DNA from 4 places in the Pectobacterium versatile genome. Region 3 is predicted to be linked to each of the others. Evidence: predicted binding sites of a transcription regulator. Region 3 holds the regulator's gene; each other region holds the start of a gene.
What was found. Region 3 encodes LexA, which represses DNA repair genes until DNA is damaged. Its sites were predicted from a motif close to TNCTGTATGTACATACAGNA; they were not measured.
Positions count from the first base shown of each region.

Region 1: mutH (DNA mismatch repair endonuclease MutH) is a predicted target of LexA. The motif match lies at 2,590-2,609, and genes of this name have one in related genera.
Region 2: EIP93_RS09770 (DNA translocase FtsK 4TM domain-containing protein) is a predicted target of LexA. The motif match lies at 935-954, and genes of this name have one in related genera.
Region 4: uvrB (excinuclease ABC subunit UvrB) is a predicted target of LexA. The motif match lies at 1,989-2,008, and genes of this name have one in related genera.

Region 1 covers NZ_CP034276.1:1,155,533-1,159,029, forward strand. Annotated here, with positions in the region: gene EIP93_RS05285 (YgdI/YgdR family lipoprotein) at 63-281, opposite strand; gene EIP93_RS05290 (TerC family protein) at 456-1,172, opposite strand; gene mutH (DNA mismatch repair endonuclease MutH) at 1,656-2,351, opposite strand; gene rppH (RNA pyrophosphohydrolase) at 3,048-3,497, shown strand, end outside.
Region 2 covers NZ_CP034276.1:2,144,198-2,147,694, forward strand. Annotated here, with positions in the region: gene lrp (leucine-responsive transcriptional regulator Lrp) at 404-898, shown strand; gene EIP93_RS09770 (DNA translocase FtsK 4TM domain-containing protein) at 1,013-3,497, shown strand, end outside.
Region 3 covers NZ_CP034276.1:712,907-716,403, forward strand. Annotated here, with positions in the region: gene plsB (glycerol-3-phosphate 1-O-acyltransferase PlsB) at 1-908, opposite strand, end outside; gene EIP93_RS03280 (diacylglycerol kinase) at 1,037-1,402, shown strand; gene lexA (transcriptional repressor LexA) at 1,513-2,121, shown strand; gene EIP93_RS03290 (CsbD family protein) at 2,584-2,793, shown strand; gene zur (zinc uptake transcriptional repressor Zur) at 2,849-3,358, opposite strand; gene EIP93_RS03300 (pirin family protein) at 3,497-3,497, opposite strand, start outside.
Region 4 covers NZ_CP034276.1:1,952,937-1,956,433, forward strand. Annotated here, with positions in the region: gene EIP93_RS08840 (hypothetical protein) at 1-448, shown strand, start outside; gene EIP93_RS08845 (hypothetical protein) at 449-892, shown strand; gene EIP93_RS08850 (hypothetical protein) at 910-1,353, shown strand; gene uvrB (excinuclease ABC subunit UvrB) at 2,118-3,497, shown strand, end outside.

The sequences.
Region 1 (3,497 bases), 440 kb from region 3:
CTTCGGCAGGATTTTGCCGAAGAGCGTCGTTCGAGGGGGGAAATATCAGGCTAACGTTGCCGTTAGCGCTGCACGATCTGGGAGACTTGATCGCTGTTGATTTGTTTCTGATTACCTTGCTCATCGGTATAGCTGAGCAGCCCGGTATCTTTATCCAGCACGGGTTTTCCCTGCGTCAGGAGCATCTGCCCCTCTTTTGTCGCCATCACGTAGTCACTGGAACAGCCCGCCAGGGTGAATAATAACGCCAGTGTGATTGCCATTTTCATCCGTACTTTCATTATATTAACCCGTTTATCAATGCCAAAACCTAAGGTGAGTCTAGCAAATGGTTGCAGGGGATAACGTAGGAATAATGGAAAAAATGTGTTTGGAGGGTATTAATTTTGTGTAATCAGGCGGCAGGTCGCCGCCTGATTAGGACGCCTTTATCGTGAGCGCTCGCTATGCGGCGATCAGTGTGTCGTTTTTTCTTTTTTACTGCGCAGCAGGTTTAACGCCTCGACGGACATCGAGAAGAACATGGCGAAGTAGATGTAGCCTTTCGGTACGTGAACGTCGAAGCTTTCCAGAATCAGGGTGAACCCGATCAGGATCAGGAACGACAAGGCCAGCATTTTGACGGACGGATGGCGTTCGACAAACTCGCCGATAGGGCGTGCAGAGAACATCATCACGAGAACGGCGATGATGACCGCTGCCATCATAATAAACAGATGGTCAGACAGGCCGACGGCGGTGATAACCGAGTCCAGGCTGAAGATAATATCCAACAGCATGATCTGCACAATCGCGCCAAAGAAAGAGTACACCTTGGAAGTCTGTTCTTCTGAACCACCTTCGACGGTTTCGTGAATTTCCATACTCGACTTCCAGATCAGGAAGAGTCCCCCTAAGAGCAGGATCAGGTCACGAGTGGAGATTTCATTGCCTGCGACGGTAAACAGCGGGTCGGTCAGACGCATAACCCAGGCAATAGAAGCGAGCAGTCCCAAACGCATTAACATCGCACCCATCAGCCCGATGCGGCGAGCTGTGTTTTGCTGTGCTTTAGGCAGTTTGGCGACAACCAGAGACAGGAAAATAATGTTATCGATCCCAAGAACGATTTCCAGAATAGTCAGCGTTCCCAACGCTAACCAAGCGTTCGGATCAACAATCCAATCAAACATTATTTCAATACACCTTAAACGAAACGTAAACGATATTATACTCTGCCAGCTTAGTGCGTAGGCAAGCGAAAGTGTGATGTCGTGAAAATATACTCGTCATACTTCAAGTTGCATGTGCGTTGGCTGCGCTACTCGGCACACTGGCGTGTGCCTCGCCCCGTTGGGGCCGCTGCAAGCAGCGTTCAAACCTGCTAAAGGCAGGTTTGTCAGTCACCCGAATCACTTACTTGAGTAAGCTCATCGGGATTCCCTCACTTGCCGCCTTCCTGAAACTCGAATTATTTAGAGTACATAACTGTCATACTTCGCATTGCGGCCGTGTGCTGGCATCCCTTTTGTTCTGGGGCGGAGTCAGGCTTTTCCCAGATCGGATTCCCTTGTCGCACGATTGCTGCGTAATCGAGTGCGGCGTATAAGGCTAGTGTACGATGAAGTGAGGCACTGACGAAGCATCGTGCTAATAGAACATTGCGCTAATGAAATTCAGCTGCTGAGCTGCATAAAGTGGCGGGCCAGTAGCGGTGCGGTAAAGGTTTTTTTCAGGTAGAACCCGCGCGGTAAGGTCAGAATCGGTTGACCGAATTCGCCAATTGCCTCGGTTAATGCCCGGCTATTTGCCGCTTTGGGGCGTAACTGTAGTACTTCACCGTGTCGGGCCGTGATGCTTTCTACCCGACCAAGCACGATCAAATCCATCAACTCTTCCCAATCGCAGCGCAGTTGTTCCTCTTCTTCTTCATTGGGGCTCCAGATCAGCGGGGTGCCAATACGGCGTTCCCCCAGCGGAATGTGCCGCGAGCCTTCTACCGGAATCCACAGTACCCGCGCGAGCTTGTGTCGTACGTGGCTGCTTTCCCATGTCACACCGCTGTTGCCTGTTAACGGTGCGACGCAGACGAACGTGGTTTCCAGCGGTTTACCCTGTTCATCAATAGGAATGGTTTTTAGCTCAACGCCGATGTCGGGGAAATCCTGCTCGGGCTTGCTGCCTGCGCTTGCACCCAGAAAACGCTCCAGCAAGATACCAATCCAGCCTTTATCACGTTTCAGGTTGGCAGGAAGGGGCAGGCGAGCGATGTCCGCTAATTCCGCGAGATTATAACCCGCGAGGGATTGCGCGCGCTCCAGCAACGTGTGCTCACTTGGTGGCGCAGTCGTGTGAACCGTGGGTGAATTCATAGCGTATAGCTCGATGTTTTTCCGCTCAAAAAAAATACAATACGTGGAGAATACCAATGCACAGCCTGGAGGTCTGTGGAGAAAAACAATAATAGCATGATTCGTAGCGCTTTTTTTTAGTGTGATGGCGATCACTTAACACCGTTTTGCAAACTGTGCACGTATAGCCACCGACAATAAACAGGATCTTACACTAGGTTATCCACAGATTTCTTGGATAACCCACATAAACATGAATTACTGGTTCGATTTACAGCCTTGACGCCCGGCCTTTTTGCTGTTTTTGCCTATTTATTGCCTGACTTTGAGGCATTCCCTGTGGATAAAATCGGCATAGTGCGATCTTTCGCCAATCTTGCGTTGTACGCCATTTGAACAAAAAATAAGGGGTCGCCATTTCAAGTAAAAGGGTTTGTAATTTTATGAATAAAAAGCACTATTTTTTAATTCGCATTAATATTTTTTCTTCATGAAAAATGAGTTTTACTCACTTCTTCATGGGTTCTGCACAAAGATGTCCACAGAAAAAGTGAATAAATTACCGATTCTGGTCTTCACATGTTTATAACTTTGATCTTATCTGTGGGTTATCTTACTTTTATTCGTATCACATGCTTTCTAAGCAGTGGTTTACCGCCTGACGGGAGTGTGAAACAATCAGGTCATCTTTGCATTGATGTTTATCGAGGTAGTCCGGTGATCGATGATGATGGCTACCGCCCAAACGTTGGTATTGTAATTTGTAATCGGCAGGGGCAGGTGATGTGGGCCCGGCGCTATGGTCAGCACTCCTGGCAGTTTCCGCAGGGGGGGATTAATCCCGGTGAAAGTGCTGAGCAGGCGATGTACCGCGAACTGTTTGAAGAAGTCGGGTTAAGAAAAAAGGATGTGCGCGTATTGGCATCTACCCGTAACTGGTTACGCTATAAATTACCAAAGCGTTTGGTGCGTTGGGATACAAAACCGGTCTGTATCGGCCAAAAGCAGAAATGGTTTTTGCTACAGTTGATGTGTAATGAGTCGGATATCAATATGCAGAGCAGCGGCACGCCGGAATTTGATGGCTGGCGCTGGGTGAGTTACTGGTATCCGGTACGTCAGGTCGTCTCTTTTAAGCGAGATGTGTATCGTCGCGTGATGAAGGAA
Region 2 (3,497 bases), 1.4 Mb from region 3:
TGACGACAAATCGCTGAAAAATCAGCCACATTCATAAGTAAAATGATTGAAGTCACCTCGGCGAAGGGCTCTAGCTTATCCAATCTGGCAGTTTCTTCTGATTTTCGTTGTTTTGCTTTGACAATCGGCTGTGCATTTGCGAAAACATCTGGGTAAGAGGAAATTTTTTGTATGTGAACAGTTAAAAGCTCGGCTTTTTATTCGTTTTTGCGCAGGTAGGCCTTTGGGCCACGGATATGACGTGATGGTCTTCTTCGCGGGTAAGCAATACGTGGGGCGAGAACGAGAAGTTAATGACTGTTGATATACAAAATAGGCAGCGTGTCTTCTTTAAGGGTAGCTCTGATACATGAGGTCTATCGGGGTAAAGCGGGGCAGGGAAAAGTGAAGAGAGACAATAATAATGGTAGACACTAAAAAACGGCCAGGAAAAGATCTCGATCGTATTGATCGTAACATCCTGAACGAATTGCAAAAAGATGGGCGTATTTCCAATGTCGAGCTTTCCAAACGTGTTGGGCTTTCGCCAACGCCTTGTCTGGAACGTGTGCGTCGTCTGGAAAGACAGGGTTTTATTAATGGCTACACAGCGCTGCTAAACCCGCATTATCTGGATGCGTCACTGCTGGTTTTTGTTGAAATAACGCTAAACCGCGGTGCGCCTGATGTGTTTGAACAGTTTAACTCTGCGGTGCAGAAGCTGGAAGAAATTCAGGAATGTCATCTGGTTTCCGGTGATTTTGACTACCTGTTGAAAACACGCGTGCCGGACATGTCTGCTTATCGTAAACTCCTGGGCGAAACGCTGCTGCGTTTGCCGGGCGTAAACGACACCCGTACTTACGTGGTGATGGAAGAAGTGAAGCAAAGCAACCGTCTGGTCATTAAGACCCGGTAAACGTGTGGGTGCAAAACCCGATAAATTCAGCTACACTCCTGTGAATTTATACAGTCCCAGCGCCGGGTTTTCTCGGCGCTTTGTCATAAACCTTACAGGCCCCTGGAGAGACTCTTGAGCCAGGAATATACAGAAGATAAAGACGTTACCCTGAAGAAACTCAGCGGAACGCGTCGCTTGCTTGAAGCGATTTTAATCGTTGTGGCACTTTTTGCGGTTTATCTCGGTGTCGCACTACTCAGTTTCAGCCCCTCCGATCCTAGTTGGTCACAAACCGCTTGGCATGAACCTATCCACAACTTTGGTGGTGTGGCGGGTGCCTGGTTGGCGGATACGCTGTTCTTTATTTTTGGCGTTCTGGCCTATGCCATTCCACCGATTATGTTATCCCTGTGCTGGGCGGCTTTCCGTCAGCGTGATAACCAACAATCTATTGAATATTTTACCTTTTCACTTCGCCTGATTGGGACATTGGCGCTGATCCTGACCTCTTGCGGTTTGGCTGCGCTGAATATTGACGATCTCTACTATTTTGCTTCCGGTGGTGTTTTGGGAAGCCTGTTGAGCAGCTCAATGATCCCGCGTTTCAACAGCATGGGTGCAACGCTGATTCTGCTGTGCGTGTGGGGGGCAGGGTTAACGCTGTTTACCGGCTGGTCATGGTTAACGATCGCTGAAAAAATTGGCGCGGGGGTGTTGGGTTGTCTGACGTTTATGTCAAACCGTTCGCGCCGCGACGAGGACTATCGTGAAGAAAACGATAGTGAAGAGGATGAACGTGATGTGCTTAACCTGCGCCACGATGAGGCCTCAGGTGAGGCAATAACACAACAGCGTGATGACGATGATGTTCTGTTTTCTGCGCCTTCTGTTGCTGATGCGGCAAACGACACGGCGGCAGACAATCAGATAGAAGTGTCATCACCGTTAGCGGAGAACGCACCGACAGCGACACAACCGATCCTTTCCGCAGAAACGCCAGTGGCAGGGTCAACATTGTCTGGTGTGGCAGTGTCTGATTCCGCATTACCAGTAGCAGCATTCTCTGGTTCATCGTCTGGCATTGTGCCACCCGTTACCCCATCCGCGATTGATTCGACGCCGTCGCTAAATCCGCCGCTGTATTCGTTTGAAGTCCCTGAAACGCCAGCGACAATGCCAGAGATTGCAACCTCGCCTGAACTCCATAGCAGTGTGTATGCACCTTACGGAAATAGTTACGGAGAGAGTGCCGTACCACCGATTGTCTCGGCACCTGTGGTTCAACCTTTTGCTGAGCCGCCACAACCTGCACGCGATACGGATTTCAATACGAACAGCACGTTTATGCCTGCGTTCAGTGCCGATGGCGATGATAATCCGCAGATTAAACGCGGCGTAGGGCCTGAACTGCCGCGTCCTAATCCAGTACGTATTCCTACTCGCCGCGAGCTGGCGTCATACGGAATCAAACTGCCGTCGCAGCGGCTGGCTGAAGAGCAAGCAAGGTTGCAGGCGCAGAACGGTAGCGCAGAAACGGAATTGGCGAATGATGTGTATCAGGAAGAAACACCGGATGACATCGCCCAGCAGGAAGCGGCATTGCAGCAAGCGTATCTGGATCAGCAACGTCAGCGTTACGGTGATGAATACCCGTTACAGGAAGATGATGAAGACGCGCTTCTGCAAGCGCAGCTAGCCAGAGATTTCGCAGCACAGCAGCAGTCACGTTATGACGACAGTGCGTTGCAGCGCGATGAGGAAATCCCTGCTCCGATAGCACCGCCTGCGATCAGTGATCCCGTTCAACCAAACCCTGTTACATCGCACAACGCTTTTTCATTCTCGCCGTTTAGTGCGGAGAATGAACGCGAGCCTGAACCGCGTACGTTCAGTGAATCGACCTATTCACAGCCGTCCTATAACACCGAGCCAGAGCTTCCGCCGATGCATGCTGGTGAAGATGAGGACGACGAGGATGAGCACAACCCGTTGACGTTTAGTCAGCCAGCACAACCGGTGTCAGCGCCTGTTGAGGTTGCGAAACAGGAAAATGTGGCAACACCAACGCATCATCCGGCAATGGATGGCTTGATTCATCCGTTCCTGATGCGTAATGAACAACCGCTGCAGAAGCCGACTACGCCGCTGCCAACGTTGGATTTGTTGACGCCACCGCCGGCTAGCGAAGCGCCTGTTGATAATTTTGCACTGGAACAGACGGCGCGACTGATTGAAGCGCGCCTGGCTGATTTCCGAGTAAAAGCCGATGTGGTCGATCACTCTCCCGGGCCGGTGATCACACGGTTTGAATTGGATCTGGCTCCGGGCGTTAAAGCGGCTCGTATCTCGAATTTGTCGCGCGATTTGGCTCGTTCACTGTCGGTTGTCGCGGTGCGTATTGTTGAGGTTATCCCCGGCCGACCGTACGTCGGGCTAGAGTTGCCGAATGCGCATCGCCAGACGGTTTATCTGCGAGAAGTGTTGGACTGCGATCAGTTCCGGGATAATCCATCGCCGCTGTCGATTGTGTTGGGTAAAGATATTGCGGGTGAACCTGTCGTTGCCGATTTAGCGAAAATGCCACACCTGCTGGTTGCGGGTACGACAGGGTCGGGTA
Region 3 (3,497 bases):
TAGACAATGCCGTGACCATCCTGCGCCAGTTGGCGAACGCGTTCGGCGTTGTGGACGTTAATCCCCTGATAAAGGCGGTTCCATGTCCAGCTTAATACGCGATCCGACAGACGCACGGCCTCGTAGGAGAAATCGGCGGCGATTTCTTCCATCAGCGCAATCGCATTCTGCTGCGCTTTCTCATGAGAAATCTTCTTACTGCGCGCCTCATCGTCGACGGCTTTCTTGATCGCTTTGGAATCCAGCAGCTTGTTAAATAGCTCCTGACGCACCGGCAAGCGCGGTCCAACCGCCGCCAAACGCTGGCGGGAGAAATGCATACGTGCGACACGCGCCAGTTTGTGGGCTATGGTTTTGTCAGTGCCGTGCTCGGTCGCCATATAGCGTAGCGACACCGGGCTGGAGAAGCGGACAAAACTGTCGCGGCCTAGCCACAGGACGGCGAAGAATTTCTCGATACCGTTGAGCAACCGCAGGTGTGGTGCGGCCTGAGAGTGGCCTTCCCGACCCGGAGAGCGCCCAAACATCACGGAAACCGGCACCATCTGTACGTCTAAATCTGGATTGGCACGATGCAGGTCCAGATAGTCGTGGAACAGCTTGACGGATTTCTGCTTGGGAACGTAATAGCGGAAGACGCGCGGCCCGTCATTAATAAAGACGTGGCTAGGAAGTTCGACGCCATTGAATTCGAACGATAGCGAAGGATCGGGTAGCCCCAATGCCAGGCATTTCGCACGTAGCGTCAAGAGATCCGCCTGAGAGTTATAAGGCAGAACATAGAGTATAGGACGTGAGGGATCTAACCCCAACTCGACCACTGGATCTGCGGGAATAACTTTGCTTTTTACCAGCAATTTCAGTGGGAGATTCAATAATTTATAGTAAATTTTACGCCAACCTGACATAACAACGTGGAGCCTCTTGTTAGCAATGCGCCGCAAGGATACCAGAAACTGCGCTGGAGATCTGTGGTGATGAGACAACGTAGGTGCGTTAAAATGCGAATTATTTAGCGTATAAATATGGAGGATAAATGAATAAAGCAACGGGGATGACCCGGATTATTAAGGCGACCGGTTATTCCTTTAAGGGGCTGAAGCAGGCGTGGCAGCATGAGGCTGCGTTTCGTCAGGAAACGATACTGACCCTTGTCGGCGTGATTATCGCGTGTTTACTGCCGGTTACGCTGGTTGAAAAACTGCTGCTGATTGGGTCTGTGGTACTGATTATGCTGTTTGAGTTGGCTAATAGCGCCATTGAAGCGGTCGTCGATCGCATTGGTCTTGAGCACCACGAATTATCCGGTCGAGCGAAAGATATTGGGTCGGCCGCTGTCTTTGTTGCCATCTTGTTAGCTGCTGTCGTCTGGGGCAGCATCCTCTGGCAACATTTTGCCTGACGGCGCGCATAAATGAGTAAAAGTCAGGGGCTTTGCCGATATCGTCATTCCCAATTGTGCCTTACCTGTATATACTCACAGCAAGACTGTATAAACAACCAGGGGGCGGAATGAAAGTATTAACAGCAAGGCAGCAGCAGGTTTATGACCTGATCCGCGATCATATTGCGCAAACCGGAATGCCGCCAACGCGTGCGGAAATTGCTCAACAACTGGGGTTTCGCTCTCCTAATGCGGCTGAAGAACATCTGAAAGCGCTGGCCCGTAAAGGCGTGATTGAAATTGTATCGGGCGCTTCTCGTGGTATTCGTCTACTGATGGAAGAAGAGACGGGTATTCCTCTGGTTGGTCGCGTGGCCGCAGGTGAACCTCTGCTGGCACAGGAACACATCGAGTGTCGCTATCAGGTTGACCCTGCGATGTTCAAACCTAGCGCTGATTTTTTGCTGCGGGTGAGCGGCATGTCAATGAAAAATATCGGTATTATGGATGGTGATTTGCTGGCCGTGCATAAAACAGAAGATGTGCGCAATGGTCAGATTGTCGTCGCGCGTATTGACGATGAAGTGACGGTGAAACGCTTGAAGAAGCAGGGTAATACGGTACACCTCCTCGCTGAAAATGAAGAGTTTGCCCCTATTGTTGTCGATCTGCGTCAGCAAAGTTTTTCGATAGAAGGCTTAGCGGTTGGCGTGATTCGTAACAGCGACTGGAGCTAACCATTCGCAGAGATGCACTGCTCGTCTATCTGGGTCAGTGCATCATGTTCTGTATTCATCGTTTAGCGTTCTAATCTGCTGGTCATATATATTTAGTTACATTTCGCGCGCATTTTCTACGATCCCCATTACCCTTCTGTTTTTTCACTGCTTTTTGCGGTGATTTTCCCTTTCTCAACGTTCATGTTAGTCACAGATTCCTAATTTTTTATATTAGGTGAAATATTCGACTATAATTTTTATCAAGGTAAGCATTTTTATCTTGATTGATCGTTTGCCGATTGATCATTAGCCATCACATGTAGATAGCCCGGTAATCAAGGGAGACAGTGGCGAAGAGCACCGTCATGGTTCACAGAGTTATGATGCTGCTTACTGAATAAATCTATTTATCTGAAACTGACGCATAAGTCGGTAGTCACGATTTTTTATGCGCAATTCACCTAAGGTACGGAGATTCTTATGAATAAAGACCAAGCCAGCGGTAACTGGAAACAGTTTAAAGGTAAAGCGAAAGAGCAATGGGGCAAATTAACGGATGACGATCTGACGGTCATCGAAGGTAAACGTGACCAACTTGTGGGGAGAATCCAGGAGCGTTACGGGTACGCAAAAGAAGCGGCAGAGAAAGAAGTGAAACACTGGGAAGAGCACCACAAATATCACTGGTAGCTATCACTGGTAACAAAGGTGATGTCTCTCCACAGAGAAAACGATAGCCCTTGGGCTATCGTTTTTTAATGGGAACAGTATGGTCGTGATCGCAATGATCCGGCTGTTTGCATGATGCAACTTCCTGACAGCCTCCGCACAACCCGTGTGCTTCCACTACGCTGTGACGCAGCGTAAACCCTGACTGCTGGGCCAGACTACGCAGCGTTTCTTCCACACCTTCTGTTTGACGTTCTGTGACTTGCCCGCAGCGGTCGCAGATGAAAAGGGCAGACGTGTGGCTGTGGTCTTCGATATGGTGACACAGCACGTAGCTGTTGTTTGATTCGACGCGATGAATAAAGCCTTGTTCCAGCAAAAAATCCAGCGCGCGATAGACAGTCGGCGGTTTCGCCTGAGGTTCTGAAACGCGTAGCAGGTCCAGCAGGTCATAAGCGCTGATAGCACCAGACTGCTGTGCCATAAGGCGTAAAACCTCTAACCGCTGTGGTGTGAGACGCACAGCGCGCTGCTGACAAATCTGTTCAGCCTGGGCAAGAAGTTTGTCCTGTTTGGTTGAATCCATTGTCATATCACCCTGACGCATTGAGGAACAAGACGGATATCTTACCACGACTGAATAAAAACGCCGAACTGGCGGCGTTTTCCTGCGAAAACAGCTCCCTGAAAAAACAACTCTCTGTAAAAACAATGGACAGAAGCGC
Region 4 (3,497 bases), 1.2 Mb from region 3:
CAAGAAAGGCGTGTCACGGAGCGAGCAGTTCAGCATCGCGTTAGCGATGATGATGGCAGTCGCTCCCCGTTTTGAGGGGTTCCAAGATGGCTTTCCGTTTAATTTTTTCACAGAAAGCGGGTTTAGCGCCGAAGATCTCGTCTCGGATTTATTGGGCTTTTATCGCGTCGTTGATGGCATACATTACTTCTCTGAACTCAAACCGATTAGTAGGGATGAGGCATTAAAACGCTGGGATTTTTACGGTTCTATCGGGGCTTTCAAGAATAAATCATTCAGGCCGCTGCTCTTCCCCGATCCAGAGCTGAACCCGAATGCGCAGCCCTATTTCGGCGTGTTGCCTGCATTTATGACGAGAATAAAACCCTACACTTCCGTTCCGTCTGAACGGGTTGATATTGTGATTGATGATGGAACCGGGTGGCACCTGAATTTTTCAGGAGGGTAAATGGCGACGCTATATCGTTTGCTGCAAAATCTGCTTATGGGTTGTCTCATCGCTGTGGGGCTGTTGTGGTGGTTTTCGACTGGTTCTGATTCTGGTTTTGATTCTGGTATTGAATTTTACACAGTGGAGGATCAAGCCCTGTACGAAACGCTCACTGACGATATTGTCAAAGGCGCGCCGCGTATCTCGACAAATTATCGGTTTGTTTACTATCCACCACAGGGATCGGCATCGGAAGTGATCGCGGTGTATTTTGAAGACACCACGGATGTTACCTCGTTGAGAGACTACCTTATTTCCATCGGTTGTACCCTTGATAGGACGGAAGTAAATGTCGAAAACTGGCTAAGTAAGGATAAGACCAAAGCAATAACGATTTTTGTCGACCCAGAGGGAAAAACAGTGGATTTGGAAATTCGATTGCCGCCACCGTGGTGGTGGTGATGAACTGGGAGACATGAGTGCTTTTGGGGGAAGAAATGGCGAGGCTATATCGATTACTGTGCGACTTGGGCATCGCTTGTTGCGTGGCGGCGGGATTGTTGTGGTGGTTGTTTTCAGGCTTCGATCTTGAAAGTAAACATTACACTATGGAAGACAAAGCTCTCTACGAAGAGCTTACTGACGATATCGTCAAAGGTGTACCTCGTATATCGGCGGTTTATCAGTTTGTGAACGCACCTCAAGAGGGCCCAGCATCGGAAGTGAGCGCAGTATATTTTGAAAACACCGCGGATATTGACTCATTGAGAGACTACCTTATTTCCATCGGCTGCACCCTTGAGAAGGTGGAGGGAAACGGCGAAGAATGGCTGAGCAAGGATAAAACAAAAACGGTAGTGATTTTTGTCGACGCTAAGGGAAAAAGGGTTGGTATGGAGGTTGTACTGCCAAGACAACTGTGATGGTGACTGTTGGCAAACCTTCGTCTGCGTTTAATCAAGCAACGGTTTTTGTTGTTTTTTACCGCCATCTGTTTCATGAGTGTAAAACCTACATTTTCATGCCGATTAATAGCTAAAACCTTCTTGAATTTTCCCCTAACTCCCCGCTATGCCTGAATTGTTGCGATTTAGCCCTCTACTGTTTTTAGTCTTTTTCCGTCTAATACTTATGCGATAAATCACAGAAAGAGTGTGAAGAAAATCCATATCAGGGGGGATTGCGAATGAAGCGGGTATTTCTCTAACTCAGTGCTGATGCGGGGTTGTGGGAGTTATCCACCATTTCTGTGGATAACTATGTGAATTATGGATAGACAACACAGCCTAACCGAGAGCTGGCGCGGCCTGTCGCCAGGTTGACGTTATTCTCCACGGTTTTGTTAAACTATTTATTATCATGTACTTAATTAAAATCAAGCGTCTTGAACATCAATGGGGCGTAGTTGCATAAATTAGCGTCACCGGCCATCTCCGGATGTTACATTTTTACCAAATCTGGGGATAAATCACGATGATTTTATCTGGTAGATTGAAGATGGATGTGCTAGCAAATTCATTTGTCGATTAATCATCCAATCCAGCGATAATTCCCTTGATGCTGTTTTTATATCCAGTATCATTGCGGTGGCGAATTTCATCATTGGCATTCAGAATAAAGTTCTGAGCATCCACCCACGAACCTCGCATTGAGCGATGGGTAATAACGATAAGTAGCGTGCTTAACGATGAGTAAAGTATTTACACTGAATTCCGACTTTAAACCGGCAGGCGATCAGCCTGAGGCTATTCGTCGTTTAAAAGAGGGTCTGGAAGACGGGTTAGCGCACCAAACGCTGCTCGGGGTAACGGGCTCAGGTAAGACGTTCACGATCGCCAATGTGATTGCCGACCTCAATCGGCCGACGATGATGCTGGCACCAAATAAAACGCTGGCAGCCCAGCTGTACGGCGAAATGAAAGAATTCTTTCCCGATAATGCCGTCGAGTACTTTGTGTCGTATTACGACTATTATCAGCCAGAGGCCTACGTTCCCAGCTCGGATACCTTTATTGAAAAAGATGCGTCGGTTAACGAACATATCGAACAGATGCGCCTTTCCGCGACAAAAGCGCTGCTGGAGCGGCGCGATGTCATCGTCGTGGCCTCGGTATCCGCGATCTATGGTCTGGGCGATCCCGATCTCTATCTGAAAATGATGCTGCATCTGACGCAAGGGATGCTGATTGACCAGCGGGCTATTTTGCGGCGTCTGGCCGAATTGCAGTATGCCCGTAACGATCAGGCGTTTCAGCGCGGTACGTTCCGCGTGCGCGGTGAGGTGATCGATATCTTCCCTGCGGAATCTGATGAAATCGCGCTGCGCGTTGAACTGTTCGATGAAGAAGTGGAGCGGTTGTCGCTGTTTGACCCGCTGACGGGCCATGTTCTCCAAACGGTGCCGCGCTATACCATCTATCCCAAAACGCACTACGTCACGCCGCGTGAGCGTATTTTGCAGGCGATGGAAGACATCAAGGTTGAACTGGCCGACCGTAAAAAGGTGCTGCTGGCTAATGACAAACTGGTGGAAGAGCAGCGGTTGAGTCAGCGCACCCAGTTTGATCTGGAAATGATGAACGAACTGGGTTACTGCTCCGGTATCGAAAACTACTCACGCTACCTTTCCGGTCGTGGCCCCGGCGAGCCGCCACCGACGCTGTTTGACTATTTGCCTGCGGACGGGCTGCTGGTCATTGATGAATCCCACGTCACCGTGCCTCAGATTGGCGGTATGTATCGCGGCGACCGCGCGCGTAAAGAAACGCTGGTCGAATACGGTTTCCGGCTGCCTTCAGCGCTGGATAACCGACCGATGAAATTTGAAGAGTTTGAAGCACTTGCTCCACAGACGATCTACGTGTCTGCGACGCCGGGTAACTATGAACTGGAAAAATCGGGCGGTGATGTGATCGATCAGGTAGTGCGCCCCACTGGGTTGCTCGATCCGATCATCGAAGTACGGCCTGTTGGGACACAGGTGGATGACCTGCTTTCCGAAATTCGTCTGCGTGCCGCGATTAATGAGCGGGTACTGGTGACCACGCTGACCAAACGCATGGCGGAA